One region of the Thermosinus thermophiluss DSM 23256 genome, then DNA from elsewhere that is predicted to be linked to it. Evidence: riboswitches for the same ligand, from Rfam matches in the RefSeq annotation. Region 1 holds a riboswitch; each other region holds the start of a gene.

The links. Region 1 has a riboswitch for cobalamin ahead of BLQ99_RS01075 (energy-coupling factor ABC transporter permease). Riboswitches for the same ligand answer to the same signal wherever they lie in the genome.
Region 2: it holds a riboswitch for cobalamin, as region 1 does, so the genes downstream of both, BLQ99_RS00410 (ABC transporter substrate-binding protein) here and BLQ99_RS01075 (energy-coupling factor ABC transporter permease) in region 1, are expected to answer to the same signal.
Region 3: it holds a riboswitch for cobalamin, as region 1 does, so the genes downstream of both, cbiD (cobalt-precorrin-5B (C(1))-methyltransferase CbiD) here and BLQ99_RS01075 (energy-coupling factor ABC transporter permease) in region 1, are expected to answer to the same signal.

What each region holds. Positions count from the first base shown of each region.
Region 1 covers NZ_FNBU01000001.1:215,465-225,222, reverse strand. The annotation lists gene BLQ99_RS01090 (YkvI family membrane protein) at 1-375, opposite strand, end outside; gene BLQ99_RS01085 (HD domain-containing phosphohydrolase) at 585-1,571, shown strand; gene serS (serine--tRNA ligase) at 1,719-2,990, shown strand; cobalamin riboswitch at 3,151-3,334, shown strand; gene BLQ99_RS01075 (energy-coupling factor ABC transporter permease) at 3,456-4,199, shown strand; gene BLQ99_RS01070 (energy-coupling factor ABC transporter substrate-binding protein) at 4,196-4,483, shown strand; gene cbiQ (cobalt ECF transporter T component CbiQ) at 4,547-5,314, shown strand; gene BLQ99_RS01060 (energy-coupling factor ABC transporter ATP-binding protein) at 5,333-6,175, shown strand; gene BLQ99_RS01055 (FeoA family protein) at 6,323-6,541, shown strand; gene feoB (ferrous iron transport protein B) at 6,566-8,413, shown strand; gene BLQ99_RS14865 (hypothetical protein) at 8,432-8,575, shown strand; gene BLQ99_RS01045 (4Fe-4S dicluster domain-containing protein) at 8,959-9,666, shown strand; gene nrfD (NrfD/PsrC family molybdoenzyme membrane anchor subunit) at 9,680-9,758, shown strand, end outside.
Region 2 covers NZ_FNBU01000001.1:80,262-90,019, forward strand. The annotation lists gene BLQ99_RS00390 (YetF domain-containing protein) at 1-207, shown strand, start outside; gene BLQ99_RS00395 (TonB-dependent receptor plug domain-containing protein) at 344-2,194, opposite strand; gene BLQ99_RS00400 (ABC transporter ATP-binding protein) at 2,209-2,988, opposite strand; gene BLQ99_RS00405 (FecCD family ABC transporter permease) at 2,996-4,012, opposite strand; gene BLQ99_RS00410 (ABC transporter substrate-binding protein) at 4,009-4,932, opposite strand; cobalamin riboswitch at 5,030-5,213, opposite strand; gene BLQ99_RS00415 (acyl-CoA dehydratase activase-related protein) at 5,559-6,470, opposite strand; gene BLQ99_RS00420 (DUF1657 domain-containing protein) at 6,542-6,748, opposite strand; gene BLQ99_RS00425 (hypothetical protein) at 6,842-7,918, opposite strand; gene spoVAD (stage V sporulation protein AD) at 7,938-8,942, opposite strand; gene BLQ99_RS00435 (acetate uptake transporter) at 9,212-9,758, shown strand, end outside.
Region 3 covers NZ_FNBU01000002.1:80,702-90,459, forward strand. The annotation lists gene cobK (precorrin-6A reductase) at 1-543, opposite strand, end outside; gene cobJ (precorrin-3B C(17)-methyltransferase) at 540-1,229, opposite strand; gene BLQ99_RS01700 (cobalt-precorrin 5A hydrolase) at 1,250-2,323, opposite strand; gene cobM (precorrin-4 C(11)-methyltransferase) at 2,320-3,075, opposite strand; gene cobI (precorrin-2 C(20)-methyltransferase) at 3,076-3,840, opposite strand; gene cbiT (precorrin-6Y C5,15-methyltransferase (decarboxylating) subunit CbiT) at 3,824-4,426, opposite strand; gene cbiE (precorrin-6y C5,15-methyltransferase (decarboxylating) subunit CbiE) at 4,423-5,049, opposite strand; gene cbiD (cobalt-precorrin-5B (C(1))-methyltransferase CbiD) at 5,034-6,134, opposite strand; cobalamin riboswitch at 6,221-6,395, opposite strand; gene BLQ99_RS01735 (LutC/YkgG family protein) at 6,644-7,258, shown strand; gene ldhH (L-lactate dehydrogenase (quinone) large subunit LdhH) at 7,258-9,426, shown strand; gene BLQ99_RS01745 (TRAP transporter permease) at 9,480-9,758, opposite strand, start outside.

The DNA of each region.
Region 1 (9,758 bases):
GGCCATGACAACCAGACCGGTATTGTAACTTAGGCCAAAGTAATCGCGGCAGACGGCGCCGGCGCCGGCCAGCATGATGGTAAGGCCGCCGAACAGAAAAAACGCGGTAATATTATCGAGGATTAACCCTGCCGGCCGGCCGCAGGTGTGGCTTAGCACCTGGTGGTAGCCGCTGGCCCGCAGGCGGTGGCCGAGCTGGAGAATATAGGTGCCCAGCCAGGCGAAGAGCACGCCGCATAAGGCGAGACCGGTCAGGCCGATAGTGCCGTAACTTACGAAAAATTGGACCAGTTCCTGTCCGGAGGCAAAGCCGGCACCGATAACCGTGCCGACATAGGTGAACGCTACGCGGGCGGTATCCAGGACGTGGCGCATCACATTCCTCCTTTGCCGTCACTGGTACAAATGTATGATGTACGGCTCGAATTCTGACGTGGATTTTTTTGGGAATAAATCCCGATATGTTGACGTTTTTGGTAAAAAACTGGTACAATGAAGAAGTAATTATTTAGACAAAAGGTAACACTATCCGCTATTTTTAACTTGCAGACTCCGCCCCGGCGCATAAACAAAGGAGCGGCTATATGTTAGAAGATTTATTAAGGGATTCTTTTATCAAAGTTGTGGACAAGCAGTCTACCGGCTGGCTGCTCATTAACCGCAACTTTGAAATTGTCTATATCAATGAAGCGTTATGTCGCCTTTGGCAAAAGGACCGGGAGGAACTGCTGGGTCGGTCTGTTTTGGATTTGTTTTATAACGGAACAAAAAAGATACCGGCCGGTCATTACCATAGCCCGCTGCTCGAGACGATCGAGACGGGGCGGGAGTTTCGCGGCAAGGAAGCTTACCTGTGCCTTAGTGGCGCCAATTTTCCCTGCTGGTTCACGGTCGATACCTACACCTTCCGCGACAGTGAGGGCATAGTGCAGTACGCTCTTGGCACTTATACCCTAATCGACCGGTATAAAGCGCTGGAAACGCAGCTTGAATCGATAAATATCAGCATTATTAAATCTTTTTGCAAAGCTATTGAGGCTCGCGACGCCTACACCTTGCGCCATAATGAGAATGTGGCTGATTTGGCGGTGGGCCTGGCGGAATATCTGCGGCTGCCGACCACGGACATCATGACAGTGTACTTGGCCGGCCTGGTCCACGATATCGGCAAAATCGGCGTGCCGGAAAGCGTCCTCAATAAGCCGGGGCGGTTGACGGATGGCGAATACGCCGTCATCAAGCACCACCCGGTCATTGGCGCCGACATTGTGGCCGAAATCGACGGCTTTGGCGCCATCGCCAAGATTGTCCGCCATCACCACGAGCGCTACGATGGGCGGGGCTATCCCGACGGACTTGCGGGCGAGCAAATTCCCTTTTTCAGCCGTCTGCTGGCCGTGTGCGACGCCTACGACGCCATGACCAGTGTGCGCTGCTATCGTGTTCCTCTTAACATTGAGAGCGCCGTCGCAGAAATCGCCGCCTGCGCCGGTTCCCAGTTCGATCCTGATATTGCCCGCTGCTTTATCGAGTATATCCGGCGTTTCGGCGGCCGCCAAACCGTTAGCTGACTGGAATGACTTTACATTTTTGGCGGTATAATGTAAGATTAAAAAGGAAAACTAAACAATAAACATAAATTTCGTCCCTCCTGATAAAGGCGGGGGTTTTTTTATTGTCGCCCGTTTAGGTACCGACAGGTTTAGGAGGTTTATGCTATGCTTGACATTAAATTTGTGCGAGAAAATCCGGAAAAAGTGGCGCAGGCGCTGGCCAGCCGTGGGGTCGCTGTCAGCCTGGACGAGTTTTTAGCACTGGACAGGCAGCGCCGGGAACTGTTAGTCGAAGTGGAGGGGCTGAAAAATAAACGCAATACGGTGTCGCAGGAAGTCAGCCGCCGCAAAAAGAATGGCGAACCGGCCGACGACCTCATTGCCGAAATGCGCCTGGTCGGCGATCGCATCAGCGCCCTTGACAGCCGGGTGCGCGAAGTGGAAGCAAATTTAACCAACATTTTGCTGAACATCCCTAATATCCCGCATGAAACGGTGCCGGTAGGCAAGGACGAAACCGACAACCAGGAAGTGCGCCGGTGGGGCCAGCCGCGCCAGTTTGCCTGGGAGCCGCGGCCGCACTGGGAAATCGGCGAACGCCTGGGCATTCTCGACTTTGAGCGGGGCGGCAAGGTGACGGGGGCGCGCTTTACTTTTTACAAGGGGGCGGGCGCCCGCCTGGAGCGGGCCCTCATCAATTTCATGCTTGACTTGCATACGCGCGAACATGGCTACACCGAATTTTTTCCGCCCTTCATCGTTAACGCCGACAGCATGGTCGGCACCGGGCAGCTGCCCAAGTTTGCCCAGGACATGTTTAAACTGGAAGGGCTTGACTACTACCTCATTCCGACGGCGGAAGTGCCTGTAACCAACCTCCACCGCCAGGAGATTCTCGATGCCAAGGACCTTCCCCTGTACTATGCGGCTTACAGCGCCTGCTTCCGGGCGGAAGCGGGCGCGGCCGGCCGCGACACGCGGGGGCTTATCCGCCAGCACCAGTTCAACAAGGTAGAGCTGGTAAAGTTTACGCTGCCCGAAGAATCATATAATGAGCTGGAGAAACTGACCAATAACGCCGAACGGGTGTTGCAGCTGTTAGGGCTACCGTACCGCGTCATGCTCTTGTGTACCGGTGACATGGGCTTTGCCTCGGCCAAGACCTATGATCTGGAAGTGTGGCTGCCCAGCTTCAACCGGTACCGCGAAATTTCTTCCTGCTCCAACTTTGAGGACTTCCAGGCCCGCCGCGCCGACATCAAGTTTCGCCGCGACGCCAAGGCCAAACCCGAATTTGTGCACACCTTGAACGGTTCCGGCGTGGCCATCGGCCGCACGGTCGCCGCGATTTTGGAAAACTACCAGCAGGAAGACGGCTCGGTGGTAGTGCCGGAGGTGCTGCGGCCGTATATGGGCGTCGAGGTTATCAAGGCATAACTTGACAATTATGGCAGGATAACGGTAAAATTTTAGGGAAAACCCCCATGTCGTTTAGCACGACACCGACAAAGAATGAAAACTATTATTTAACCTCATACCTCATACATCATACTTCATACTTCTCTAAGCTTCTATTTACCGTTTTCGAAGTAGACAATCATATAATAAAGGGACAGGTGCCCGTCCGGGCTTAATAGGGAAGATTGGTGCAAAGCCAACACGGTCCCGCCGCTGTGATGGGGAGCAAAGCTGCAATAAGCCACTGGGGATAATCGCCCTGGGAAGGCGCAGATTTTGCGATGATCCTAAGTCAGAAGAACTGCCTGTTCAACAATCACCGCTTTGACCCACGAGCGATGGGGAGGGGATTGCGCATGAATACATCATAGCAAAATCTCTACCTTGGCAAGGGGTAGGGATTTTTTGTTTGCGTTTTAACTTCTGGAAAAGGAAGGATACGAAATGAAAGCAATTGGGCTAGTGGGGTATTTTTTGGTTATCGGCGTAATAGCGCCGGCCGTGGCGCACGCCATGCATATTATGGAAGGATTTTTGCCGCAAGAACAGGCGATCATTTGGCTGGCAGCCGTGACCCCTTGTTTGGCGGTGGGGGTAAGGCGCATTCGCGGCCTGTTGGCCGTGCATCCTGAACGCAAGATGATTTTAGGGCTGGCCGCAGCTTTTATTTTTGTATTATCAGCGCTAAAGATTCCCTCCGTTACCGGCTCGAGTTCGCATCCGACCGGTGTGGGCTTGAGCGCCGTACTCTTTGGTCCGGCCGTGTCGTCGGTACTAAGCGGCATTGTCCTCCTTTTTCAAGCGCTGCTTTTGGCCCACGGCGGACTTACCACCTGGGGGGCCAATACTTTTGCCATGGGCGTCGCCGGCGCCTTTGTGGCTTGGGGCATTTTTAAAATAGCCTGCCGGGTGGGTTTGTCCGAAAAATTAGCCATCTTCTTAGCGGCAATGCTCGGCGATTGGGCTACCTACCTGGTAACGGCCGGGCAGTTGGCCCTGGCTTTTCCGGATGCGGTCGGCGGCTTTTGGGCGGCTTATGCGAAATTTCTCAGCATTTTCGCCTTTACCCAGCTGCCGCTGGCGGTAAGCGAGGGGATACTGAGCGTGGTTGTCTATAACACGCTCACCCGTTACAACGCCTTGGGCCTGATTGATTTATGGTGGAACGAGCGGAGGAATAACGCATGATACTTAGACAAAACATTATTCTTTTGGCGTTGGCGATTATCCTCGCCGTTTTGCCGCTGGCTGTCCAGCAAGATGCCGATTTCGGCGGCGCCGACGACAAAGTAAAGGATATTATTGCCGGTATCCGCCCCGATTATCAGCCCTGGTTTACCAGCTTGTGGGAACCGCCGTCAGCCGAAGTGGCAAGTTTCCTGTTTGCGGTGCAGGCGGCGCTGGGCGCCGGGATTATCGGCTACTTTTTCGGCTACCAGCGGGGAAAAGCGGGTAGGAAGTATGAGGTATGAAGTCTGAAGTATGAAGTATGAAGTATGAGGTATGAGGTATGAAGTGGAAGATAGTGATATAATGTGATTTTGCTGCAGCTTGATTATTTTGCTTATAATAACCGCTTGAAACAGATCAGTATCGGCGAAAGGCTGCTCTTAGGGGCCGGTAGCCTTGGTTTGGCGCTGGCCTTGCCCCGACCGGCGACCTTGCTGGCGCTCATCGCCCTTATGCACGGCGTTATGCTTTATGCCAAAATCCCTCCCCGCTATTTGCTGAGGTTATGGTTGGCGCCGCTGACCTTTCTGGCCGTAAGTTTACTGACCGTGGTGGCAAGTGTGAGCGCCAAGCCGTTTCCCGCTTTTTGGGCTGTAAAGGTTGGCGCTTATTATGCAGGCATTACCGCCGAAGGCATTGCTGCTGCCGCCCTCCTGCTCCTGCGCAGTTTGGCGGCAGTGTCCTGTCTGTTTATGCTGGCGACAACCACGCCGGTAGGCCACATTGTCGCTTATCTGTCCCGGGTTCCCGGCATCAGGGCGGTTGCGGAAATTGCCCTGCTCACCTACCGGTTTATCTTTGTCGTCCTGGCTACGGCTGGCCAGATTTTCACCGCTCAACAGTCGCGGCTTGGCTACGCCAATCCCCGGCGGGCTTTAGCGGCGCTCAGCCTGCTCGCCGCCAGCATTGGCCGCAAATCGTTCATTATGGCCGGTCAGCTGCATATCGCGCTGTTGGCCCGAAACTATCATGACCGGCTGGTGTTTCGCCAGCCGACGCTGCAGGTAAGCCCGGTACGCCTGACCGGCATTGCCGCGGTTTTGGCGGGAATAGCCCTAACAGCCTTTATTTAACATGACGAGGAAAAACTTATGTCACAGCAGCCAATTTTGGAAGTGAAAAATATATCCTTTGGTTATCGCAAAGACAAACTGGTTTTGCGCGGCGTCAGCCTGACTGTTCCGGCCGGCGCGCGCATTGCCCTGGTCGGGCCTAACGGCGCCGGCAAGTCTACTTTGTTTTTACATCTTAACGGCATTCTGCATCCTTCGTCCGGCCAACTATTGTTTAAGGGCGAGCCATACCGGTATTCCCGTGCGTTTATAACTCGCCTGCGCCAGAAGATCGGGCTGGTGTTCCAGGATCAGGATACTCAGCTCTTTGCCGGCAGCGTTCTCGATGATGTGCTGTTTGGGCCGATGAATTTGGGGTTATCCCCGGCTGAGGCCGAGCAGCGGGCCGCCGCAGCGTTAGCGGCGGTACAGATGGCCGAATTTGCCGATGAGCCGGTCCATTTTCTAAGCTATGGCCAAAAGAAGCGGGTGGCGGTAGCCGGTGTGCTGGCGATGGATCCCGAGGTCTTGGTCATGGACGAACCGACGGCCGGCCTTGATTACCCTGGCACGACAGTCTTGCGGGCCATTTTGGACGAGCTGTCCCGCGCCGGCAAGACGCTGATCGTGGCAACCCATGACATAGAGTGGGTATGGTCGTGGGCCGACTTGGTCTATGTCCTGGTGCAGGGTCAGATAGTGGCCGGCGGGCCGCCGGAGCTGGTCCTTAACCGCTCCGACCATGCCGCCTTCGGGTTTGCCCGGCCGTTGGTGGGCGAAATCTACAGCGCCCTGGTCGCTGCCGGCTTTTTTAGTAGCAGGGACAAAGCTCCCCGCAGCGTGGCTGAACTGGTGGGCCGCGTGATGGCGAAATATAAGTAAAGCGGTCGGAAAAATTTCCTTGACAGGCATCGGTAGTTTTTTTATAATATGATTGAGAATAAATCTCATTACATAGCGCCATGTTGGCTTATATTATTTTTTTCGATAGCACTGAGAATGATTATCATAGCAAAGGAGGAATGTATTATGACACTTGCCCAAGCTTCACGGGGACAACGAGTTAGCATTGTTTCCATACCTAATGAAACTGTTCGTGCCCAAGCCATCCGCTTCGGCATTTCCGTCGGCGCCGAGGTGGAGTGCGCCGAAAAGGTGCCGGCCGGCCCTATCATCATTTGCAAGGGGAAGCAGGAAATCGCCATCGGCCGTAAATTAGCCGAAAAAATCGAAGTTAAACCGGCGTAACGCTTCCAGGAAGGAGTAATCCGCATGCACTGCTGCCATAATTCTCTTAGTCATATCGAAATACCGGAAGGTGCGAAAAAGATTGTCCTGGTCGGTAATCCGAACGTCGGCAAATCGGTCTTTTTTAACGCTCTAACCGGCATGTATGTCGACGTTTCCAACTTTCCGGGCACCACGGTTGATATTTCCTATGGCCGATTCGGCAAGGACGTCGTTTTGGACACGCCCGGCGTGTACGGCATTTCATCCTTTAATGATGAAGAAAAAGTGGCCCGTGACGTCATCTTGGCCGCCGACCTTATTCTCAACGTCGTCGACGCCGTGCATCTGGAACGTGACCTGTTCCTGACGCTGCAGGTTATCGACACCGGCATCCCGGTTATTGTCGCCGTCAACATGATGGATGAAGCGGCCAAACAGGGCATTCACGTCGACATAGATCTCCTTGAACATCTGCTCGGGGTGCCCGTTATTCCGACCGTGGCTGTTAAGGGGAAAGGCCTTGAAGAAGTGAAAAACCGTCTGTATGAGGCCCGGACCGGCAATATCCCGCCCGCCCTCAAGCGCGACCTGCAGGAAATGCTCAACCGGGCCGGGACATGGGCTGAAGCGCTGCTTATTTTGGAAGGCGATCCCCATGTTGCCGAGCGGCACGGCGTGGCGCCCGGCACGCGCCGGGAGGAAATTTACCATGAGCGGCGTCACCGGGTGAATGATATTGTGCGCCATGTTGTCAAGGAGACCAATGAGGGGACGCGCTTTTCGACCAAGCTCGGCCGCTGGATGCTGCAGCCTCTAACCGGCATCCCTATTTTTGTGCTGGTCTTGGCAATCATGTATTATGTTATCGGCGTGATTGTCGCCCAGGATATCGTCGGCTTCACCGAGGAGACGGTGATGCAGGGGATGTACGAGCCGGCCGTGCGCGCGTTTGTCGGCCGCTTTATAAGCGAAGATTCGGTGCTGGGGACGATTCTTATTGGCGAGTTTGGCCTCTTAACCCTGACGATTACTTATATTGTCGGTCTCATGCTGCCGCTCGTCCTCGGTTTCTATTTCCTGATGTCGCTGATGGAAGACTCGGGCTACCTGCCCCGGCTGGCCGCCCTGGTTGACCGGGCGATGAATGTTATCGGCCTTAACGGCCGGGCGATCATTCCCGTCATCCTTGGCTTCGGCTGCATTACCATGGCCACCATTACCACCCGCATCCTGGGTTCGGCGCGGGAGCGCACCATCGCCACCGCCGTGCTGGGGCTGGCCATCCCCTGTTCGGCCCAGCTGGGGGTTATTGTTGGCCTGCTCGCCGGTATTGGCGTCGAGTACACGGTTATTTATATTTTGACGCTGCTTATCGTACTGGGCATCGTCGGCCGGGTTCTCAGCCGCGTCTTACCCGGCGAATCGTCGGAACTGCTGATTGATCTGCCGCCCATCCGCCTGCCGCGGCTGGAAAACGTGCTGAAAAAGACCGCTACGAAATCCTATGCTTTCCTCAAGGAGGCGTCGCCTCTTTTCATGTTGGGCGCCTTCCTGATTACCCTGCTGCAGGTTGCCGGACTGCTGGAGGTTATCCAAAACGCCCTTGCTCCGGTTACGGAAGGGGTGCTGCGGCTGCCGCGCGAAACGGCTACCGTCTTTATTATGGGCATGATCCGCCGCGACTTCGGCGCTGCCGGTCTCAGCGACATGACCTTATCGCCGGAGCAGACGCTTGTCGCCCTCTTGACCATTACCCTGTTTGTGCCTTGCATCGCCTCGATGATCGTCATGCTCAAAGAGCGGGGCCGGAAAGAAGGTCTGCTCATCTGGATTGGCTCCTGGGTTGCGGCCTTTGTCGTCGGCGGCATCGTGGCGCGGATTATCATGTAAGGACGAGGTGACATCCGCATGGATAAACAAGTTTGCCCCCAGTGCCAATATGTTATTACCCAACAGCAAGCCGTGCGCTGCCCGCGCTGCAACAAGCTGCTGCTTGCGAGCTGCAGCGGCAGCTGCAGCCGCTGCCGGGAAAAAGGCAAATGCGGCGGGTAAAGCACAAAAGAGACAGCCAAGTGCTGTCTCTTTTTGCTATATCGGAAAGTATATTTTAACCGCCAAGTACGCGAAGAGTGCGAAGCTCTGCAAAGTATATTTCTGTTTTGCGCGACAGGCGGCGCGCCCGGTATACCCTTTGCGTCTTTAGCGTCCTTTGCGGTTTTGTTAATAATGCACGCTAGCGCTTTTTCTTACCGTCAGGATTTTCCCCGACAAAATGCAAGGAATCCCCCGATATTCCAAATTGTCAGATAATGAGATAATTATTTTGTACGAAACTATTACTTTTCTCCGAGCTGCGGCATACCCGTAGCCGATAGGGCATTCGTACGGTGCCTGCCCATATTTGGCGAAGGAGAAAGGGCTAAGGGGGAAGGTTTATGGAGAAAGAGGACGTCCTGCTCATTATGCAGCGTGACCTGGCCAAAGCGCTGCAAAAACCGCCGGAAAAGCGGCAATGGGGCATGCTCATTGACACGCGCAAGTGTATCGGCTGCCATGCCTGTACTATTGGCTGCGTGGCCGAGTACAAGCTGCCGCCAGGGGTGGTGTACCGTCCGGTCATTGACCTTGAGAGCGGTAAGTTTCCCAATGTAAAACGGCAATTTTTACCCCGGCCGTGTTTTCAGTGCGAAACCCCGTCCTGTGTGCCCGTCTGTCCGGTTAAAGCCACGCAAAAAGGGCCGGATGGCATCGTCACCATCGACTATACCAAGTGTATTGGCTGCCGCTCCTGCGTGGCCGCCTGTCCTTACGGCGCCCGCACGTTTGACGCCGGGGCCTATTATACTGACGGCACGCCCGCCGTCCAGGAATACGAAAAAGCCGTTGCCTATGAATACGGCAAGGCGTGGCGGCGGGATGCCAAACACGCGGCCGTGGTGGGCAGCGCCCGTAAATGCCATTTCTGCACCAGCCGCTTGGCCAAGGGGCTGCTGCCAGTCTGCGTGGCGACCTGCATCGGGCGGGCAACCTATTTTGGCGACCTGACCGACGACCAGTCGTTGATCCGCCAAGTGATGGCCGCCAATAAGCCATACCGCCTCAAAGAAGAAACGGGCAATAAACCGCAGGTCTACTACATCTGAGGGGGTGGAGCAAGTGAAAAAACATGTTAATATTGCCCTTTTGGCGCTGTTTGCCGCCGGCGTTCTGGCGGCGCTCGGCAAGGTGTTTGTCT
Region 2 (9,758 bases), 140 kb from region 1:
CCGACTTTTCCGGTAGAACTCATTATGGACGGAGAAATTATTGAAGAAAACTTACGTCGCCACAACCTGACGCAAGACTGGCTGGCAAAGCAGCTTGCCGCCCGCGGCATCGCCGACATATCCGAAGTGACCTACGCCGCCATCGATTCCAAGGGCCAGCTATTTGTCAGTGTCACAACACCTGCCGCCAAGCAAAATAATAATTAGCGCGCCATAGTAAAAGTGGTTGAGAGCTTCGCTTCCCAACCACTTTTACTATATAAATGCTAAAGTATCTTTCTTGCCGTTTAATTTTAAAGGTTATAAACCAATCGTTTCTTTTAAAGCTCGCGCCCAAAATGTTTTACAGCGATTGTTTAAGGCCCAGGAAGATGGTGCGCTCTTGAGCCGGATAGCCGGCTACTTCCTGATAACGCTTGTTAAACAGGTTGTTGACGGTCAGATATAGCGACTGCCCTTCCCCTAAGTCATAGCTGGCAGTGGTATCGACAACGACCCGTCCTGATACCTTGGAATTCCCTACCCCTGATTCGCTAAGGTAGTTTACTGATAACGTCTGGTTCAGCTTGCCGTAACGCACATTCAAGTTCGTATACAAATTATGGTGCGGGTCGCGGACACTTGGGTCGGTGGTTTCGGTATGGAGATAGGAGTAGCCGATGCCGGCGGTAACTGCGTTCGACAGCTTGGTCGCATAAGTCAGATTGACGCCGCTGGAGCGGAAATTATCAATGTTGGCAGGGCTAGTACCGTTCCAGCGGATAGCATCATTGAGTTCACGCTTAAATAAAGAAACCATTGCTTCGCTCTTCGTGTCTAAGCGTTTTTTGACTCCGAATTCGGCTGTCCATCCCGTCTCGGGCTTTAGATTTGGATCCCCTTTATAGATACCCCATTCAGATTCTGAATACCAATATAAGTCGTCAAACGTAGGCGGCTTAAATACCTTGCCCCAGCTGGCAAAATAGTTGGTGCGGTCATCGGCCCGGTAATTCACCGCCAGTTTTGGCAGCAATTTATTGCCGTACTGGCTGTTGTCGTCGTACCGCAGCCCGGTCGTAAGCTGCCAATAATCATTGACCGTGTACTGGTCCTGCAGGTATAAAGCCCGAACATGCCGACGTTGTAAGCCGTTTTCATTGGTACTGTCAACCTCTTCGCTCCGCCAGTCAGCTCCCCACGTAATGGTTTGGTTGGGGTTAAGCCGTAGATTTTGCTGATATTCCAAGGCCTTGACCTCGTTGCGGTGCCGGAAATCAACCCCGTTACGGCCTACATAAGTTTGACTATTGTTATAATACCTCAGGATGTTTTCGGTCGTTCCCTGTTTAAAGGTGTAAGTTGCGCCCCAGTTTTGCCGGAGGACATCGGCATAATCGGTCAAACTGGAGGATGTATTCCACACATAATTGCCGTTTACTTGATTCATCCAGCCTGGAATACCGGCATGGCTGCCGTAATAATCATAGGTGACCGTTAAGTTTTCCCGCGAACTTAAGTCTTTATCCAACCTGACGGTGGCGTTTTTCCCGTCGTACTGATTGTTGGGGCGCTGGCCGTCCGTCTTGTCCTTGGCGCCGGTGATATACCAGCGGAAGCCCCGTTCCTCGCCCTGATTGACAATACTGCTGCGGAAGGTGCCGTTATTGCCCCCGCCAATATCTAAAATTGTCTTGACCGAGCCAGCGCCTTTTTTCGTAATAATGTTAATCACGCCGCCCACGGCATCAGACCCGTACAAGGTGGAACCGCCGCCGCGCACAACTTCGATCCGCTCGATATTATCCAGCCCGATAATCGTGCTGAAGTCAAGCGGGCCACGGCCATAGGCCGCGCCTTGCGGCAAATTCAGCCGCTTGCCGTCCACCATCACAACGGTGCGGTCGCTGTCGTTAATATAAACTGTAGCAAACTCCCCAGCACCGCCTTGTTTCTTAACCACCACCCCCGGCACGCCTTCCAGCGCGTCGGCTAAATTGCGCGCGCCTTTTTGCTCAAGCTGCTCGCCGGTGATAACGGTCACGTCGGCCGGCGTGCTGGCCAAGGCCTGCGGAACGCGGGCAGCGGTCACGGTGATTTGGTCCAGCTGAAATACCGGCTCCTCCGCCGCGAAGGCCGGGCTTGCCACCAGCAGCGTTCCCACCGCCAGGGCCGATGCGATGCGTTTGGTTAAAAATTTCTTGCCGTAAGACATTGATTTACCTCTCCTTACAATGCAAAATTTGGTTGGACGTAAATATGGCCATCGGTATTATGCAGGACAAATTCCATGTCGTACATTGTCGCCAGCACCTCGGTCGACAGCACGGCTGCCGGCGGGCCGCAGGCCAGCATCCTGCCGTTTTTCAGCAGTAAAAGATTTGTGCTGAACCGTGCGGCAAGATTAACGTCATGGATGACGGCGACAACGGCAATGTTGTTTTTGGCCGTTAATTGTTTAATGAGTCTTAAAATCACAAACTGGTTGTATAAATCCAGATGCGACGTCGGCTCGTCAAGCAGCAGAATTTCCGGGCATTGGGCCAAAGCGCGGGCGATCAGCGCTTTCTGCCTTTCCCCTTGGCTCAGCTTGCTCATTTTCGCATCCCGCTTCTCCCACATGCCGACGTCTTGCAGTGCTTTTTCCACAATGCGAAAATCTGCCGCCGTTTCGCTGCCAAACCGGCTGATATGGGCAAACCGTCCCATCAGCGCCGTTTGGTACACACTATAATCAAAAACGGCTTCTTCGGCGCCGACGACGGCGATTATTTTCGCTAGGTCGCGCCGGGGGAAGCTACTGACACTTTCGCCCTTAACCAGGATGTTGCCTGTTTGCACCGGCAAAACCCCGGCAATGCACCTGAGTAGCGTAGACTTCCCTGTGCCGTTGGGCGCGATAATGCTGAGAAAATCGCCCCTGTCCACGGCAAAGCTAATATTATGCAAAACGGTTTTGGCCCCGTACCCGGCCGATACATTTTGAACTTCCAGCAATCTTTCTTTCATGGCTTCCTCACTGTCTGCGGTCTGTTCGGTACAAAATATACAGGAAGAACGGGCCGCCCAGCAGCGCGGTGACAACACCCACCGGCACCGGGGACAGACTGGCAAACAAGCGCGTCACGCTGTCGGCCCACAAGAGGAAGATCGCCCCCCACAGCGCGCACGCGGGCAGCAGCAGTCTGTGCTCCGGGCCGATAAGCTTGCGCAGCATGTGTGGCACAATAAGTCCGATAAAGCCGATAATGCCGCTTACCGCGACAACCGTGCCGGTTATCAAGGTTGTGCACAATAGTAAGCTGACCTTGACTTTGGCTACATCCACTCCTAAAAACTGGGCATTCTCGTCGCCGGTTGCAAGGATGTCCAAATCCCGGGCAAACAGCATGATCCCTGCCAGGCCAATGGCAATAAGCGCCGCCATTAGCGTCAGGTTTTCCGGCGGATTGCCAAGGCTGCCCAACAGCCAGAACAAAATCGGCCCCAGCTGCTTGGTATGAAGAGCCATGATGGAGCTGAGCAACGCATTGAGTAGCGACCCCAGGGCAACGCCGGCCAAAAGCAACCGGTTGGAACTAAGCTCCGCCCTGTCACCGCCGCCAAGGATGTATACGATAAATATCGTGACCGCCCCGCCGGCAAAGGCATAGAAACTTACAAACGCGGTGTGGCCAAGCACAATGGCCACAGCAGCGCCTAACGCCGCTCCGGATGAAACCCCCAGGATAAACGGATCGGCCAGGGGATTTTTAAACAAGGCTTGATAACAAGCCCCGGAAACGGCCAAACTGCTGCCGATCAGCATAGCCAAGGCCAGCCGCGGCCACCGGATTTCCCACACGATCTTGCTATGCACCGGCGGCAGTTCCGGGCCGATTTCTACGGGCAGCAACCGCTGCACGACGATAGCCGCAATCTCACCGGGCGCAATGTCCGCCGAGCCGATGGACAGCGCGGCAACAGCCGTACCGATGAGGACGACTGCCGATAATAACAGGACTATTGATTGGGTGCTACGGAATTGTTTCATCGTTCACTGCCACTTTTCGTAGAGGAATGAAGAATTGCCGCAACCTCTTCAAGGGCGGCGAAACTGCGCGGTCCGGGCCGCGCCAAAAAGTCGTCGGAAACGTAAAAAATGCGGTTTTCACGTACAGCCTGAATGTCATTTAGCTGAAACTTCGTAAAGACCTCCGTCTTCTTCCCGTAGACGCCGTGCCGCACCACCAGATAAGTGTCAGGGTTGTAGGCATACAAAGTCTCAAAATCAGAAGAAAGGTAGTCAACCTGCCTGGCGCCGGCCACATTGACGCCCCCGGCCTGGACGATGACGTCATGGATATAGGATTTCGCCCCAACCGTGAGCAGCGGTACGTCCCATATTTCCACAAAGACCCGCCGTTTATCGCTACCTGCATGTAAAGTCCGGATGTTTTGAAGCTTTTGCGCCAGTTCGCCGGCCAGCTTTTCCCCGTTCGCTTCTTCATGGACAAGACTGCCGATCAGGCGGATCGCCTTTAAGACTTCCTCCATGGTCTGGGGTTCGATGGCCGCAACGCGAATACCCGCCTTTTCCAGCGCCCGAATGGTCTGGTAGTGCATTTGACCGCTGGCCAAGACAAGGTCGGGGCGCATCATGACGATCGTCTCAATATCGGGGCTTTGAAAACCGCCGACTTTGGGCAGCTTTTTGGCTTGTTCCGGAAAGTCGCAGTAAGTAGTAACGCCAACCACCCTGTCGCCGGCTCCCACGGCAAAGAGAATCTCAGTAATGGAGGGGGCCAAAGAAACAATGCGCAGGGGCTTAGTTTCCGGTATGTCAATACTTCGTCCCAAAAAGTCCTGCAGCTGGCCGCGGGTAGAAGTCTTGCTCTCCTGGACAGGCAGCAGCATGATCAAAATAAACAGGGACATTACAAAATAAACCGACCAGTATAGGAGTTTGCGCATGGCGTTTCCCCCTAATAATCTTCAATAAAAAGCCCGGCTAAACAGCCGGGAAGAAGAACGCTACAGCTAATCCCCTCCCCATCGCTCGTGGGTACCAGCGGTGATTGGCAGACAGGCAGTTCTCCTGGCTCTGGCTCATCGCTCGCCCAAACCTTCCCAGGACTCTTCGTCCCAGTGGCATATTCTTGGGTCTGCTCCCCATTACAGTGGCGGGACCGCGCCGGCTTTACACCGGACTTCCCTATTAAGCCCCGAAGGGCACCTGTCCCTGACATTTTAAGTTTAGGAACCGTAGAGTTTAGGAACCGCAGAGGACGCGGAGATAAAATTTTATTAAAATTAATTAAAACCTCAAGTGCGATGTATATCGCACTCTCCGTGCGCTCCGCGGTTCAATCCTGGTTTTCCTGGCTTGTGATGCCAATTTATTGGCATGATTATCTCTGTGGTTAAATATCGACTTTCCTGTTTTGTGGTGTTTCAGAAAAAATATACCACCGATTACTAACAAGGTCAATAAAAAATTTGGCTTGTCATTCTTGCGGCCTGATGACATTGTCCGCGTGGTTAGAGGTAACTGCGCCGGCGTATCTGATATAGTTTTTCGGCATAATGCTTCCTCCTCGTTAAGGTTTTAATCTTCGATTCGCTAAATCCCAAAAGGCTTCTACCCGCGTAATGATCCCGGCGCTACCGGTATGCTCGTCAATATTGATGAAAATATACGGTTTATCGCTTTTCCGGAAAACATGATGTTCCAGGTACTCATTGATAAGCGAATCCGGACCGCAGCCAAAGCTCGACACCATAACAATGCCCGTAATATCGCCTTGACGGCAAAAATAACGGGCCGCTCCGGCGATCTTGGCCGATAATTGCCAGTAGATGTCCGGCGCAAAGACTTTAGCTTCATCATAGAGGACTTTGCTTGCGATGTTATCCGGAGTAACAATCGCGGCCCCCTGGGCGGTCAGCGTACCGATTATGTCTTTACAAAACAAGGCGTCCTTCAGCAGGTAATTATGCCCGATGACGGCGATGCGGGGCCGGGGTGGTTGATTGGGCGATGGCGCCGGGGCCCGCCAGGATTTCAACGACCGGCTGTACGCCAAATTTCCGGCCAGCGGGGAACGTCCCATCGCCTGGCAAGCGGCATAGACGGCCTGAAATTGCCCGGCCAGCGACTTGGTTTCGATATTGGGAGCTATCAACCGTTCGGGGGATAGGCTAAACGTATTTCTGACTATATCGGGCAGTCCGGCAAATTTGGCGCAGAAATAAAAATGGCGGTGGTACCGGACAATACGCGGAACAAAAATATGGCTGCATTTATCCAATAAAGAAGCAACATGCCCCAGATACACCTTAAGCGGCAGGCAGGATTCGTCAATCGCGAGCGACGTACCTTGATCCAGCATGCGTTTGTTGGTTTCGCCGGATACCGTAACTTGAACTCCCATATTCTGAAAAAAAGCAGTCCATAAGCTGCCAAAATCATGGTATAGCAGCGCCTGGGGGATCCCGACATTATCGACCATATTATTCATCCTTTACCAAGAAAAAGTTGCCTGCCATTAAAAGGGAGGTAGTTCGGCTACCTCCCTCGCGGTTATTGTTCTTGGTTTTTTAGTTTGTTCTCGGCAGTAGAACTAAGGCGGCTGTTGAGTTGCGCGATGTGCCGGTTCATGTCTTGAGACATTTGCTCAAACATTGTCTTAGCGCTTTGATCGTCAGTAGCCGTAGCAAACTGTGCGTACGTACCTTTAGCGGCTTCCGCGGCAGCAATGGCTTTCTCCAAATCTTTTTTTACGGTCATAATGTTAGCCTCCAATCATAAAATGTTGAGCGCTACATTAATATTTTTTACCGGCCGCACGCATTTATAAATGGAAAATATGGTCGCTATCGGTTAATTTTTCCATTTTTGTTTCTTCCGTTTAATGCAGTCGACAAACGCCTCCAGGCGGGTAATAATGCCGACGTCGCTCGCGTGTTCATCAATACTGAGCGTGAGCAGCGGCAAGTCATAGTCCCGCGCGATGTTTTTCAGCGCGTACTCGGCAACCACCTCGGGCATACACCCAAACGGGTAGATATGGATTATGCCGTCGTACCCGTTCTTGGCGCACCATAAAGCGCCACCGACCGTTCTTAACCCTTCACCGCCGACATGATAGTTGAGATAAGGCCGCGCCTTGTTTAGATAGGCCTTCTCTTCATTATGCAAGCCCAGCGCCTGCAGCATGGTATTTAAAAACACCCAATCGCCGGTATAGACAAACCGTTTAACCTCTACCCCCTGTTTTATCAATTCATCTTCAATGGCATGGTTTACATATGGTTCAAGCAAGACATAAAACTCGCCAACTAGGCCAATTCTGACCGGCTGCCTGGCAGACTGCCCAACGGCCTGCACCAAGTCAAGCACGGCGCTTTGTTTGTAGCTTATATCGCTGAAACTCAGGCAGCCGGTAAAGTGCCGCGCCGCGTTGTTGCAGATGGCAATCAGCTTGTCCGGAAAATCTGAGCGCGCTCCGTAATAATTCTTGGCGCTGGTAATAGCATCAAGGGCTTTAAGCGTCTTTACGGCCAGCGTGATGTTTTTTAAAATGTCCAAACGATTAACCTGCGGCGCAGCCTGCCGCAGGAAGCGGTACAGACTGCTGAAAAGATTGTTAGTGTCAATAGTATAAAACCGGACGTCTCCGCGCTTGGCCAACTCGATTTTCTGCACGGCGTTATAAAAACCTAAACGGCACTTGCCGGCGCCGCATACGGTTAAAAAAGTATCGGCGCCACGGTCAATACTTTCCAAGAAATTACCCATATTGATTTTGTATGGCAAACATACACCCTCCGGGGAATAGAGCGAACCCAGCTCGACCGTTTTTTTCGTAATCGGCGGCGCCTCAACCACTTCAAAGCCCAGGTTGGTTAACATATTGTAAACTGGGATACTCAGATACCCCATATGGGGGTAAGTCACTTTCAAAATTTCGACCTCCTTATATTTCCACCGCGACGGCATGGGCAATGCAGGGAATGGATTCCTTCTGTTGGTACGAAATCGGGCTGTGCAGGCTGCCGGTACCGATCACTAAAATTTTTTGCAGTTTACGGGCCTGCAGCATTTGATAAAGATAACCGGTAAAGACTACCCCGGAACTGGCGCAGCCGCTGGCGCCGGCGTGAGCATCCTGGTCCTCGCGATAAATCATGCACCCGCAATCTTCGTAGTTTTGCGATATATCCAAGCCCTTTTCCTGCATAAGTTGAATTACTAAAGTTTTGCCGACAACGCCTAAATCGCCGGTAACAATCAGGTCATAATAGGCAGGCTGCCGCCCCGTGTCCTGAATATGCTGCCAGAGCGTGTCAACAGCCGCGGGGGCCATCGCCGGCCCCATGGCGTTTGGATCTTTAATTCCCATATCGATTATTTTCCCGATCGTTGCCGCCGTAACACGCGGCCCGCTCCCGCCATACGCCAGCACCACCGCCGCCGCCCCGGTAACTGTCCACTGCGAAATAGGCGGCCGCTGCACCCCCAGCTCAGTAGGAAACCGGTATTGCCGTTCAGCCGTGTCATGGTGGCTTGATACGGCAACGGCCACTTTATTGGCAAAGCCGCCATCGAGCAGTACGGCGCCAAGCAGCATGCCTTCCGCCAGCGTCGAACAGGCGCCGTACAAGCCTAAAAACGGCCTGCCCAAACTGCGCAAGGCAAAATGGGTGGCCATTAACTGATTGAGCAGATCGCCGGCCAATACATAGTCAACGGTATCGATGGTGCTGTTTTCTTTTGCCACGGCTTTGCGGATAGCCCACTCGAGCATATAGGATTCACATTTTTCCCAGCTATCTTGATTGTTCAGGTTGTCCGCCATTACCTGGTCAAAGTAACCGGCAAGCAGCCCTTCACCTTCCATAGGGCCAACAATGTTGGCGGTACTGGTAATAATAGGTGGCGCTCCGAAAATAATACTTTGCTTGCCTTGCTTTTTGTTCAAAATTTCGCCCCTCCGATCTTATCAGCCGGCAGCCAAGCTGCAACCAACGCCTTCCAATCCGCGCCGTCGGTTTTTCGGTTCTAACGGTAGAGCTATTTTAACGGACGCTATTTTTAGTATTGGCCGGGGCAATAAAATAATTCTTGTAAACAGCCCAGCAAGATTTGCCTCTGCCAATGGAGAGTTTTGTCGAAATTTGTTGACAGAAAACGTATCATATATTATCCTATTTCGTGCCTGCATATACGCACTTTAAAGGAGGCTAGCACTTGAACACCAACGATCAAAAAGTCCAAATTGTCGTTGCCGACCCGTCAGCCCTTGGTTTGTTTGGTCTCGCGATGGTTACGCTGGTTGCCTCTTCACAGAAGCTGGCTTGGACGACCGGTTTGTCCTTTGTCATTCCCTGGGCTATCTTTTTAGGCTCAATTGCGCAAATGATGGCTTGCGTCTACGATTTTAAGCATAACAATTTGTTCGGCGCTACCGTTTTTGGCGCCTACGGCCTGTTCTGGGCAGGAGTAGCCGTAAGCTGGCTGATAAAAATGGGCGCCTTCGGCGCTGCTTTAGCCGCAGCAGTTGATGTCAAACAGTTGGGCGTCGCTTTTCTCGGCTATTTAATTTTTTCGCTTTTCGGAACGATTGCCGCCATGGAAACCAATAAAGTAATTTTTTCCATCATGGTTCTTATTGATATTTTACTAGGTGCCCTTACCTTGGATGCCCTTGGTCTCGGCGGCCATTGGGCGCATGGCCTCGCCGCCTGGACGGAGCTTGTTATCGCCGCCCTTGGTTTTTATGCCTCCGGCGCGACCT
Region 3 (9,758 bases), on a different contig from region 1:
CCCCTGCATGGCAATGATATCACGGGGGCGAAAACCAAGCCGCAGGCATTCGGCCACGACAGCAGGATCGGGCAGCACGCGGGCAACAAGCCGGTGACTAAGGAGCAGTGTTTCCTGTTTGAATACCGTCAACGCCCGGCTGCCAACAGTGAGAAAAATCGTTCGCCCCAGTTCAGCCGACAACCGTGCCGCGGCTGCCGCATTATCCGCAACGTACAGTTTTTCGTAGCGCGGCAGCGGCGTACCAGGCCGTTCATACCGCAAATAGCGAACGCCGGCGCGTTGACAGGCGGCGATGGCGTTTTCGGACGCCGCGGCGGCATAGGGATGACTGGCATCAACTACCAGCTTCACCGCACGCGTCCGGATTAGGTTGTATAATCCATCTCTATCCAGCGGACCGGTATGCACAAGCAGACCCGTTTGCCGGGCCAAATCCCGGCCATAACCGCTTACCACTGACACGAGTACGGGAAACCCGGCGCGCTCCAGCAGCGCAGCCAGCTCCCGCCCATCTTGCGTTCCGGCCAGAACCAAAATCACAGCCGGTACCCCCGGGGTGTAATCATCCGGCCATCCTTTATATAAGTCTGGCTGTTCCCAATGATCACCAGCGAAAACATGTCGATGAACTCTTTGGTAAAATCAGCTAACGTGGATAAGACCATTTTTTCCTTAGGACGGGAAGCGTGATGAACAATACCGACAGGGGTGGCAGCCGGCCGGTGACGAAGAATAATTTCCCGCACTTCCTCAATTTGACTGACCCGCCGCGTACTTTTCGGGTTATAAAGGGCAATGACAAAGTCGCCGGCAGCGGCCATTTCCGTCCGTTTACGAATAACTTCCCAAGGAGTCAGCAAGTCGCTTAAGCTAATGACCGCGAAATCGTGCATGAGCGGCGCACCCAAGAGAGCTGCGGCGGCCCCTACCGCGCTAATACCGGGAATAATGTCGACGGCAGGCCGCACATCAACCGGCGCTTTCAGCGCCAGCTCCAACACCAGCCCGGCCATGCCGTAAATTCCCGGGTCACCGCTGGATACAACCGCTACCCGTTTACCGGCAAGCGCCTGATCGACGGCAGCCTGGCACCGTTCTATTTCCCGCATCATCCCGGTTCCGATAACCTCTTTCTCCGCTAAAAGTTCCCGGACAAGTTCCAAATATGTGTCATAGCCTACTACCACCTCAGCCGCCAACAGCGCCTCCCGCGCCCGCGGGCTCATGTCGCTAAGATGGCCGGGACCTATTCCCACCACCGATATTTGACCTCGGCGATGGCCACTGTTACATTGGGATATACAGTTTTGGGCAATAAAAGCGTTTGCGTCTGCCCCCCGCACAGCGCCGCCGGTTCGCATACATTCCCCACTCCAATCTTTTCTTCTACAAATTTTGATATTGCCAATCCGTGGTTTTCGATACACTGCTGTAATTGCTCATTGGTGAAAAATTCGTATGGCACCTCGAGCTGCTGCACGGCCGCGAGCAGGCCCACCTCATCCTGTTTGACAACTGAGCTGGCAATAACCGCAATGCTTTTCATGCTCCGGCCGATTTTGCGGCAGGCATCGCCGAGGGCCGTCAAAATTTCGGCACTGGGCGTTCCCCTACGGCAGCCAATGCCTACCGCCAGCGTCGCCGGCCGGAGATAGACATGGGGCTTTACCATATACAGCTCCTTGTCGGTGATGACTACGGCCGCGTCATAGTTATCGGTATGAACCAGTTCGCCCATGTTCCGCAAGACTACCCCCATCTCTGCCGCCAAGTGGATATAATGGCTGGCATTGGCGAGATCCTGGTCGATAAAAAAGGCGACCTGTTCACCGTTGACAATCGCGGCATTAATGTGCTTAAGCTGCTCAAATGGTTCAATAGTTAAATCTAATTTGACGGCTAAAACGTCAGCAGCCGGCAGATTGGCCACATCGGTCGCCGTTGTAATGACCGGCCTGGCGCCGATAGTACTGGCTACCTCCCTAGCAAGATCATTGGCGCCGCCAATATGGCCAGACAATAAACTGATGGCGTATTCGCCAGCTTCGTCAACTACGACAACCGCCGGGTCGAACCGCTTATCGTGGATATGGGGGGCCAGCACACGGACGACAATCCCGGTAGCCATAATGAAAATCAATCCGTCGTACCGGTGAAAAACCTTATCCACAAGGTCGCGCAGACACTCGTAAACCTGCGGGAACCCCTGCGGATTGCGACAGGCTTTTGCATAGACGTCGGCGGGATGACCCAAGGCGTTAGCTAACTTTTCGGCCAAACGAGCCCCTTTGTTCGTTACGGAAATAATCGCGAGTTTCATTTTGCCTCCCGGTACATATGCCCAAAATCAGGCGAATAGAGTCGGGACAAAGCGTACTTGCCATCAAGGCATTTCCCGACCACAATCATGGCCGTGCGGTCAACTCCCGCCTCGGTCGCAATTGGAGCAATCGTAGCCAGCGTTCCCCGCAAAATCTTCTCCTCGGGCCAGGACGCCTTTTGCACGATAGCTACTGGCGTTTCTGGCGGATAACCGCCGGCAATAAGTTCGGCCACTACCACTTCCAACATATGAACACTTAAAAAAATGCACATGGTTGCGTTATGACTGGCAAGACTCGCCAATTTTTCCTTGGCCGGCACCGGGGTTCTTCCTTCCAACCGGGTGATAATCACCGTTTGGCTGACTTCAGGCAGCGTATACTCCTGTTTTAAAGCGGCCGCCGCGGCCAGGAAAGAGCTCACGCCAGGCACTACTTCATACTCGATACCCTTTGCCGCTAGTGCGTCCATCTGTTCTTGAATGGCGCCATAGATACTCGGGTCGCCCGTGTGAAGCCGCACTACTTTCTTGCCTGTCGCTATCGCTTCTTCCATGACCGCGATGACTTCATCCAAAGTCATGGATGCGCTGTTATGGATTTGAGCTCCCGCTTTCGCATCCTGCAGCAGGGCAGGGTTTACTAAGGAACCGGCGTAGATAATAACATCAGCTTCGGCAAGCAACCGGCGACCCTTAACGGTAATGAGTTCCGGATCACCCGGCCCGGCGCCGACAATATAAACCTTCATTTACAAACCTCCCTGCTTCACCAGAATTAAAGATAAATAGTCTCGTTTTTCCTGTCTCATGCTATCCAGGTTATCAGTAACAAACTGGTCGGGATAACCCAGCCGACTGATATATACGGCTTTGTCCTTTAGTCCCATATCAGTCAGCACGTCCACAATTTCGTTATACTGGCCAGCCACTTTCATCAGAACAGCATTAGGAAAAAGCCGTAAAACTTCCCGTAATTGCCCTGGATCGTCGACAGCCGGTATTATGGCCAGCTTTTCATTGCCCTCGGCTAAGGCAGTATTTAAGTGCGCCGCGGCCGCAGCAAAGGACGTAATGCCAGGTACACTCTCGACCTCAATGCCAGGCAGTAACCGGCATACCTTTTTAAGCAAATATGTGTAAGTACTGAACAGCATGGCATCCCCGATCGTTATAAAAGCTACGTTCAAACCTTCAGTCAGTTTTGCGGCAATTTTTTCCGCTCCGCGTTGCCATTCGGCTTCAAGCACTTGCCGGTCCCGCGTCATTGGCGTGGCCACTTCCATAATTTCCGCCGTGGCCGGTATATATTTGCCGGCGACCGTCAAGGCGAGACTATCGTTATCTGCCTTGGAACGGGGAATGCATACAACATCAATGGATTTTAAAATTTCTATTGCCCGAAGCGTGAGCAGGTCAGGCGCTCCCGGCCCCACCCCGATACCGAAAAGTTTGCCCAGTTGTTTAGCGGCTGCAGCCGGCCTATGAACCTCCGTAGAACTAGGTCGTATGTTCATGGTCTCCTCCTTTTGTTCCCGCAATAATATAGACGGGATTTAGAGCTTGAAACATATTGGCGGCTCCTGCAGAACGGATACGCGTGACCTGCACCCCACAGGCTTCGGTTGTATAATTCGGTTTTTCGCGCAAAAAATGAAGAGCGCCGTAAAGCGTTTCGACAGTCACGGCCATAATAACCAACCGCCCGCCCGGCCGCAGCAGACAGTCACTCCGCTGTAGTATTGCCGGCAGCTTACCGCCGCTACCACCGACAAATATAACATCGGCCGGCGGCAGCCCAACCATAGCCTCAGGGGCGTTTCCCTGAATAACCATAATATTCTCCCGTTCGAAGCGGCGGGCATTTTGCCCGATTAGGTCAACTCCATTCCTATCCCGTTCAATCGCGAATACCCGTCCTTCTTTAGCTTGAAAGGCCGCTTCCACACTCAGGGAACCTGTGCCTGCCCCGATGTCAATAACCGTATCGCCATTGGCAATTTTCGCTTTTGCCAAGGCGACAATACGCACTTCCTGCTTGGTCATGGGCACATCGCCCCGTATAAACGCTTCGTCGGCAATGCCTGGAAAATAACGCTTCACGCCGCCACCACCATTACACATTGGGTAAAACTTGCGATTAGCTTTGCTTCTGCCAGGCTAAGCCTGACGATTTTTTCATCCTCATAAGATAAATTAGCACAGAGATGTACCGTCGCTGTCGCCGGCCAACCGTGGTCAGTTAGCAAACTCGCAATATAAGCCGGACTGTGCTCCGCATCTGTCAAAATCCCCAATTTTTTGCCGGGAGTGTAGCGCAATGTTTCGGCAGGCGCCTGCCGTCCATGCAGGCTGGTTAAAATGGCATCTTGCCAAATGTCGGCTATTCTCGCAAAGGCCAGTTGAACCGAACTAATGCCGGGAATTACCGTTAGCCTTTCCGCGCCGAAAGCCTGGCGCAGTACCGCAAGCAAACTGTAAAACCCAGGGTCACCCGACACCATCACGACGACATCGCACCGGTCAAGCTCGGCGCGGATATAGGTGATTGTCCTTTCAATATCCTTATCAATTATCCATGTCCGGGCCGTTGGCGGCGCAAAAGCGGCCAGCGCCCGCCTGCTCCCCACCACTACTTTGGCGCCGTCAATCATTCTTTTGGCCACCGGCGGCAAATAGTCGGGCGATCCCGGGCCGATACCGACGACGATTATTTTATATTCCACCCTAAAGCGCCTCCTATCTTGCGTGCGTTATTGTCCAGCCCCAGCATTTCGCCTTTCAGCGTAAGAATTACCGTTCCCACTGTTAATTCGCCGAAAACGTATCGCTGGGCGCGGGTACTTGCCCGTTCGGCGAGTACCCGATACACGGACGTAAACCCGCCGTTTTCAATGATGCTAACAGCCGCTTCGGCCGTATTACAGGCGAGAATTTCCCTAACCACCGCAGCCGACGCCTCTTCTGCCGCCAAATAGGCGGCAATGGTTTCCAGCCGCCCATCGGCTACCCGGTTATGGGTATGAAAGATACCGGCCGCCACTTTGACGATCTTGCCGAGATGACCCATGAGCAAAACCTGTCTTAAGCCATGACTCACCGCGCTTTCCAGCATGTGACCGATAAAGTTGCTGGTCTGTACTACCGCATCACCCGGAAGACTATAACGTTTAACGGCATAATCCTGCCCCATCTTGCCGGGAACGAAAACAATACTGTCATAGCCTAACGCCTTTACTACGCTAATTTGGGGCGTAAGCGAATTTTTGAAAGCCTCTTCGGACATTGGTTTAACAATACCGGTTGTGCCAATGATCGACAGGCCGCCCATAATCCCTAGATAGGGATTAAGCGTCCTGGCGGCTAATTGCTCGCCGCCAGGAACAGAGATAGTGACAACCGCGCCGCACTCGGGCAATACCTCCCGCACCGCCCGGATAATCATGGCGCGCGGTCCCGGATTAATCGCCGGCTGCCCTACCGGTACGGCCAAACCTGGTTTAGTTACTATTCCTACCCCTTCACCGGCCTGGAGGACAATCTCCGGTAAAGAAGGGGCAATTTTAACACTGGCCCGAATTATCGCTCCATTCGTAATATCCGGATCATCGCCGGCATCTTTTACTATCGCGGCCCTTCCCCCGTCGTCGGCGGCCGCCGCCTCCGCCACCGGCACCGTAATAACCCGGCCTTGCGGCGATATTACCTCGACCTTCGCCGGAAACATGCCGCGCCAGGCTAATACGGCCGCTTTGGCCGCCGCTGCCGCACAGGCCCCTGTCGTAATGCCGGAACGTAATTGTTGCGCCAATAAAAAAACCTCCTGCAGGCAGGAGGTAACTATAAACAAACAGATATGCTTATATTACCCACCTGCCTATCTTCCGTAGGTCATAACGGTGTGTGTTAGAATAGGCAGGTCTCCTGACTCTGGTTCATTGCTAGCCGCACCTTCCCAGATTGCTCCAGTGGCATAACGCAGCCAGACTCCCCATTACAGTGGCGGGACCGTGCCGGTTTTTCACCGGACTTCCCTATTAAGCCGCAAGGCACCTATTCCCTTGTCATATGAAATTGGTAATATTGCCATTATTATGCTCTTATATTCCACCCTTATAACCTTATTCCTTCTTATATGGCACGGAACCCGAAATTTAAATTTTCAGTCCACCAAAAAAACCTTGGTAAAATTATGTGAAATCACTGAATATTTTAATGGTTTTTTATCTTTTTTACTCGCTGCTGCAAGGAATTAGTCTCTGCTCTTTCGAATAAATAAAGGCAATTTTGTATCCTTTCACAAGACAAGGGAGTGAACAGATGAAAAGGGTATGTACTAACTGGAACCAAGCTTTCCCAAAAGGCCGTATGGGATTAGAATTCTTTCCTGAATTTGAAATGCGGGCCAAGAATGCCGCGGCAGAAGTAATCCGGGTAAAAACGCTGGCTGAAGCGAAAAACGCTATTGTTAATCTTATTAAACACTCAGGTGCTAAAAAAGTAGTGGCCGTCGAATGTCCACTCCAGCGGGCGGCCAATATCCATCAAGCCATCCAAGAATTAGGAACAGAGCTGCACTCTACTCCCGCTGACATTGCCGCTAATGCCGCGACAGCCGATATTGGCATCTCGGGCGTAGAGTTTGGCGTTGCCGAAACAGGCAGCGTCTGCCTGGACGCTTACTCGATCGAAAGCCGTCTCGTTTCCACCCTGCCTCCGATCCATGTTGTGTTTATGAATAGCAATAATATAGTGCCGGATATTGCCGCTGCCTTTGAAATTTTTTCCCAAGTTTTTGAGCGAGGTTATATTAGCTTAATTACTGGCCCCAGCCGTACCGCCGACATTGAACGCGTACTGACCATTGGAGTTCACGGCCCGAGCCGGTTTGTCATTATTGCCGTCGACGAAGAAATTACCGGAGGTGAATCATAATGCAAAAGAGCGACCGCAATATCCGCAAAGAAATCCACGAAAAACTGCAGGATGAGGTACTGCGCGGCGCCCTGGGACGGTTTGCCGAGGCCTATCCTACGGCCCGGGCCAAAGCTTATGAGAATGTGGAAGATTTTGAAGCGCTAAGGGAAAGCATACGGCAAATTAAACAACAGACGGTAGCCCAGATTGAAGCGGTGGCTGACCGCTTTGCGGCCGAGGCGACCAAACGGGGGGCCAAAGTTTTTCGGGCCAAAGATGGCGCCTCCCTGAAAGAGTATCTTTTAAATCTGTGCCGGGAAAAAGGGGTTAAGCGGATTGTTAAATCTAAATCCATGGCCTCGGAAGAAATTCACCTTAACCACGACCTTGAAGCCGCCGGCATTCATGTTCGCGAAACCGACCTGGGGGAGTGGATTATTGCCCTGGCCGGACACAAACCATCCCACATGGTAATGCCGGCCATTCACCTTAACCGCCAGCAAGTGGCCGAATACTTTTCCAAAGAACTTAAGCAAGATATTCCCGATGACATACCCTTTATGGTTCAGGCGGCACGGCAGACGCTCCGCGAGGAATTTCTGCAGGCCGATATGGGCATTTCGGGAGCTAACTTTGGCATCGCCGAAAATGGCGCCATTGGCCTTGTCACCAACGAAGGCAATGCCCGTCTCGTTACCAGTCTGCCCCGGATCCATGTCGTCATTATTGGCTACGAAAAACTCATTCCAACAATAAAAGATGCGGTGCCAATCCTCCGCACCCTGCCGCGTAACGCCACCGCTCAATTAATGACCAGTTATATGAGCATGATAGCCGGCCCTACGCCGATCATGGTAAACAAGGACGGCAAATGGGTAGAAGAAGAAAAGGAACTTCACATTATTCTGTTTGATAACGGTCGACTGCAAATTGCCAAAGATGAACGGTTTAAGGAAGTTTACCAATGCGTCCGCTGCGCTTCCTGTCTCAACGTCTGCCCGGTGTATACGCTTGTCGGCGGCCACGTGTACGGCCACATCTATGCCGGCGGTATCGGCGCCATCCTTACGGCTTTTCTTAACAGCATGGGCGATTTTGAGAAAATTAACGAACTGTGCATTGGCTGCCGGAAATGCACTACCATCTGTCCCGGTAAAATTAATATTCCCGATTTGATTGAAGAACTGCGGGCCCGAGCAGTAAAAGAACATGGTCTTCCCCTGGCCGTTCGCACTCTGTTTGAAAAAGTTCTCGCCAACCGTAAAGTTTTCCACACCCTGCTTCGCCTTGGCGCCATCGGGCAAAAACCGGTAAAGTCGGGTAATTTTATCCGTCATCTACCCTTGTTCCTGACGGGATTGACGAAAGACCGTAGCCTGCCGGCCATTGCCGATGTACCGCTCCGCGACCGCATTGCCAAAATTACCAAAAAAATTGAGCGGCCTACAAAACGGGTGGCCTTCTTCAGCGGCTGCAGCCTGGACTTTGTTTACCCTGAGACCGGTGAATCGGTTTACAAGGTATTACAAGATCTCAATATGGAAGTCATCTTCCCGCAAGAGCAAAGTTGCTGCGGTAAACCCGTATTAGGAATGGGCGACCAAGAAACAACAAAGCGCATGGCCAAGAAAAACATTGAAGTATTTGAAGCGGTAACTGCCGATGTAATCCTCGCTGCCTGCCCGACCTGTACGGAAACTTGGCATGACGCCTATGTTAGTCTGCTAGCCGATGAACCGGAGTGGAAAGAACGGGCCGAAAAACTAGCGGCCAAGTTCCGGGAATTTACCAGTTTTGTCGCCGAAGAATATGAAAAAGCCGGGCGCCTTGTCCCCGCCGCCGGTGGCGCCAAAGTTACCTACCATGACTCTTGTCATATGAAACGGGGCTTAGGCATTTATGAACAACCCCGCAAACTAATCGAGGCAGCCGGCCATGAACTTGTGGAGATGAAAGATTGCGATAAATGTTGCGGTATGGCGGGCGCTTTCGGCGTAAAGCACGCCGAACTGTCCATGCCGATACTGAAACAAAAATTAGACAATATTAAGGATACCGGCGCCTCAATCGTAGCCGTAGCTTGTCCCGCCTGCATGATGCAGATAAAAGGCGGACTCGATAAACAAGCTTCCCCCATCCAAATTAAGCACGTTGCTGACATCTTAGCTGAAAATATCCAAGATTAATTAATTGCCTTGAAAAAAGTCTCCGCTTTCCGCGGAGACTTTTTTCGTTAGGTTTATGCACTTGCCGAAAATTCCCGTTTATTTGCCTTGCTTTTGCGCCACTGCAAAAACAGCCCCGACGCCAGCATGACAAAACCGATGATATCGGTCGTCGAACCGGGATCAATCAGCATAAGCCCGCCAATGAGAAACCAAATACGCTCTATAACGTTCATATTGGCCATAAAATAGCCAATCATAGCTGCACCGACACCAATCATACCGATGCTGGCGGTAAGAAAATTCAGGGCTACACCAGCAATCGTGGACTTGATTAACAATAGTTGCGGCGA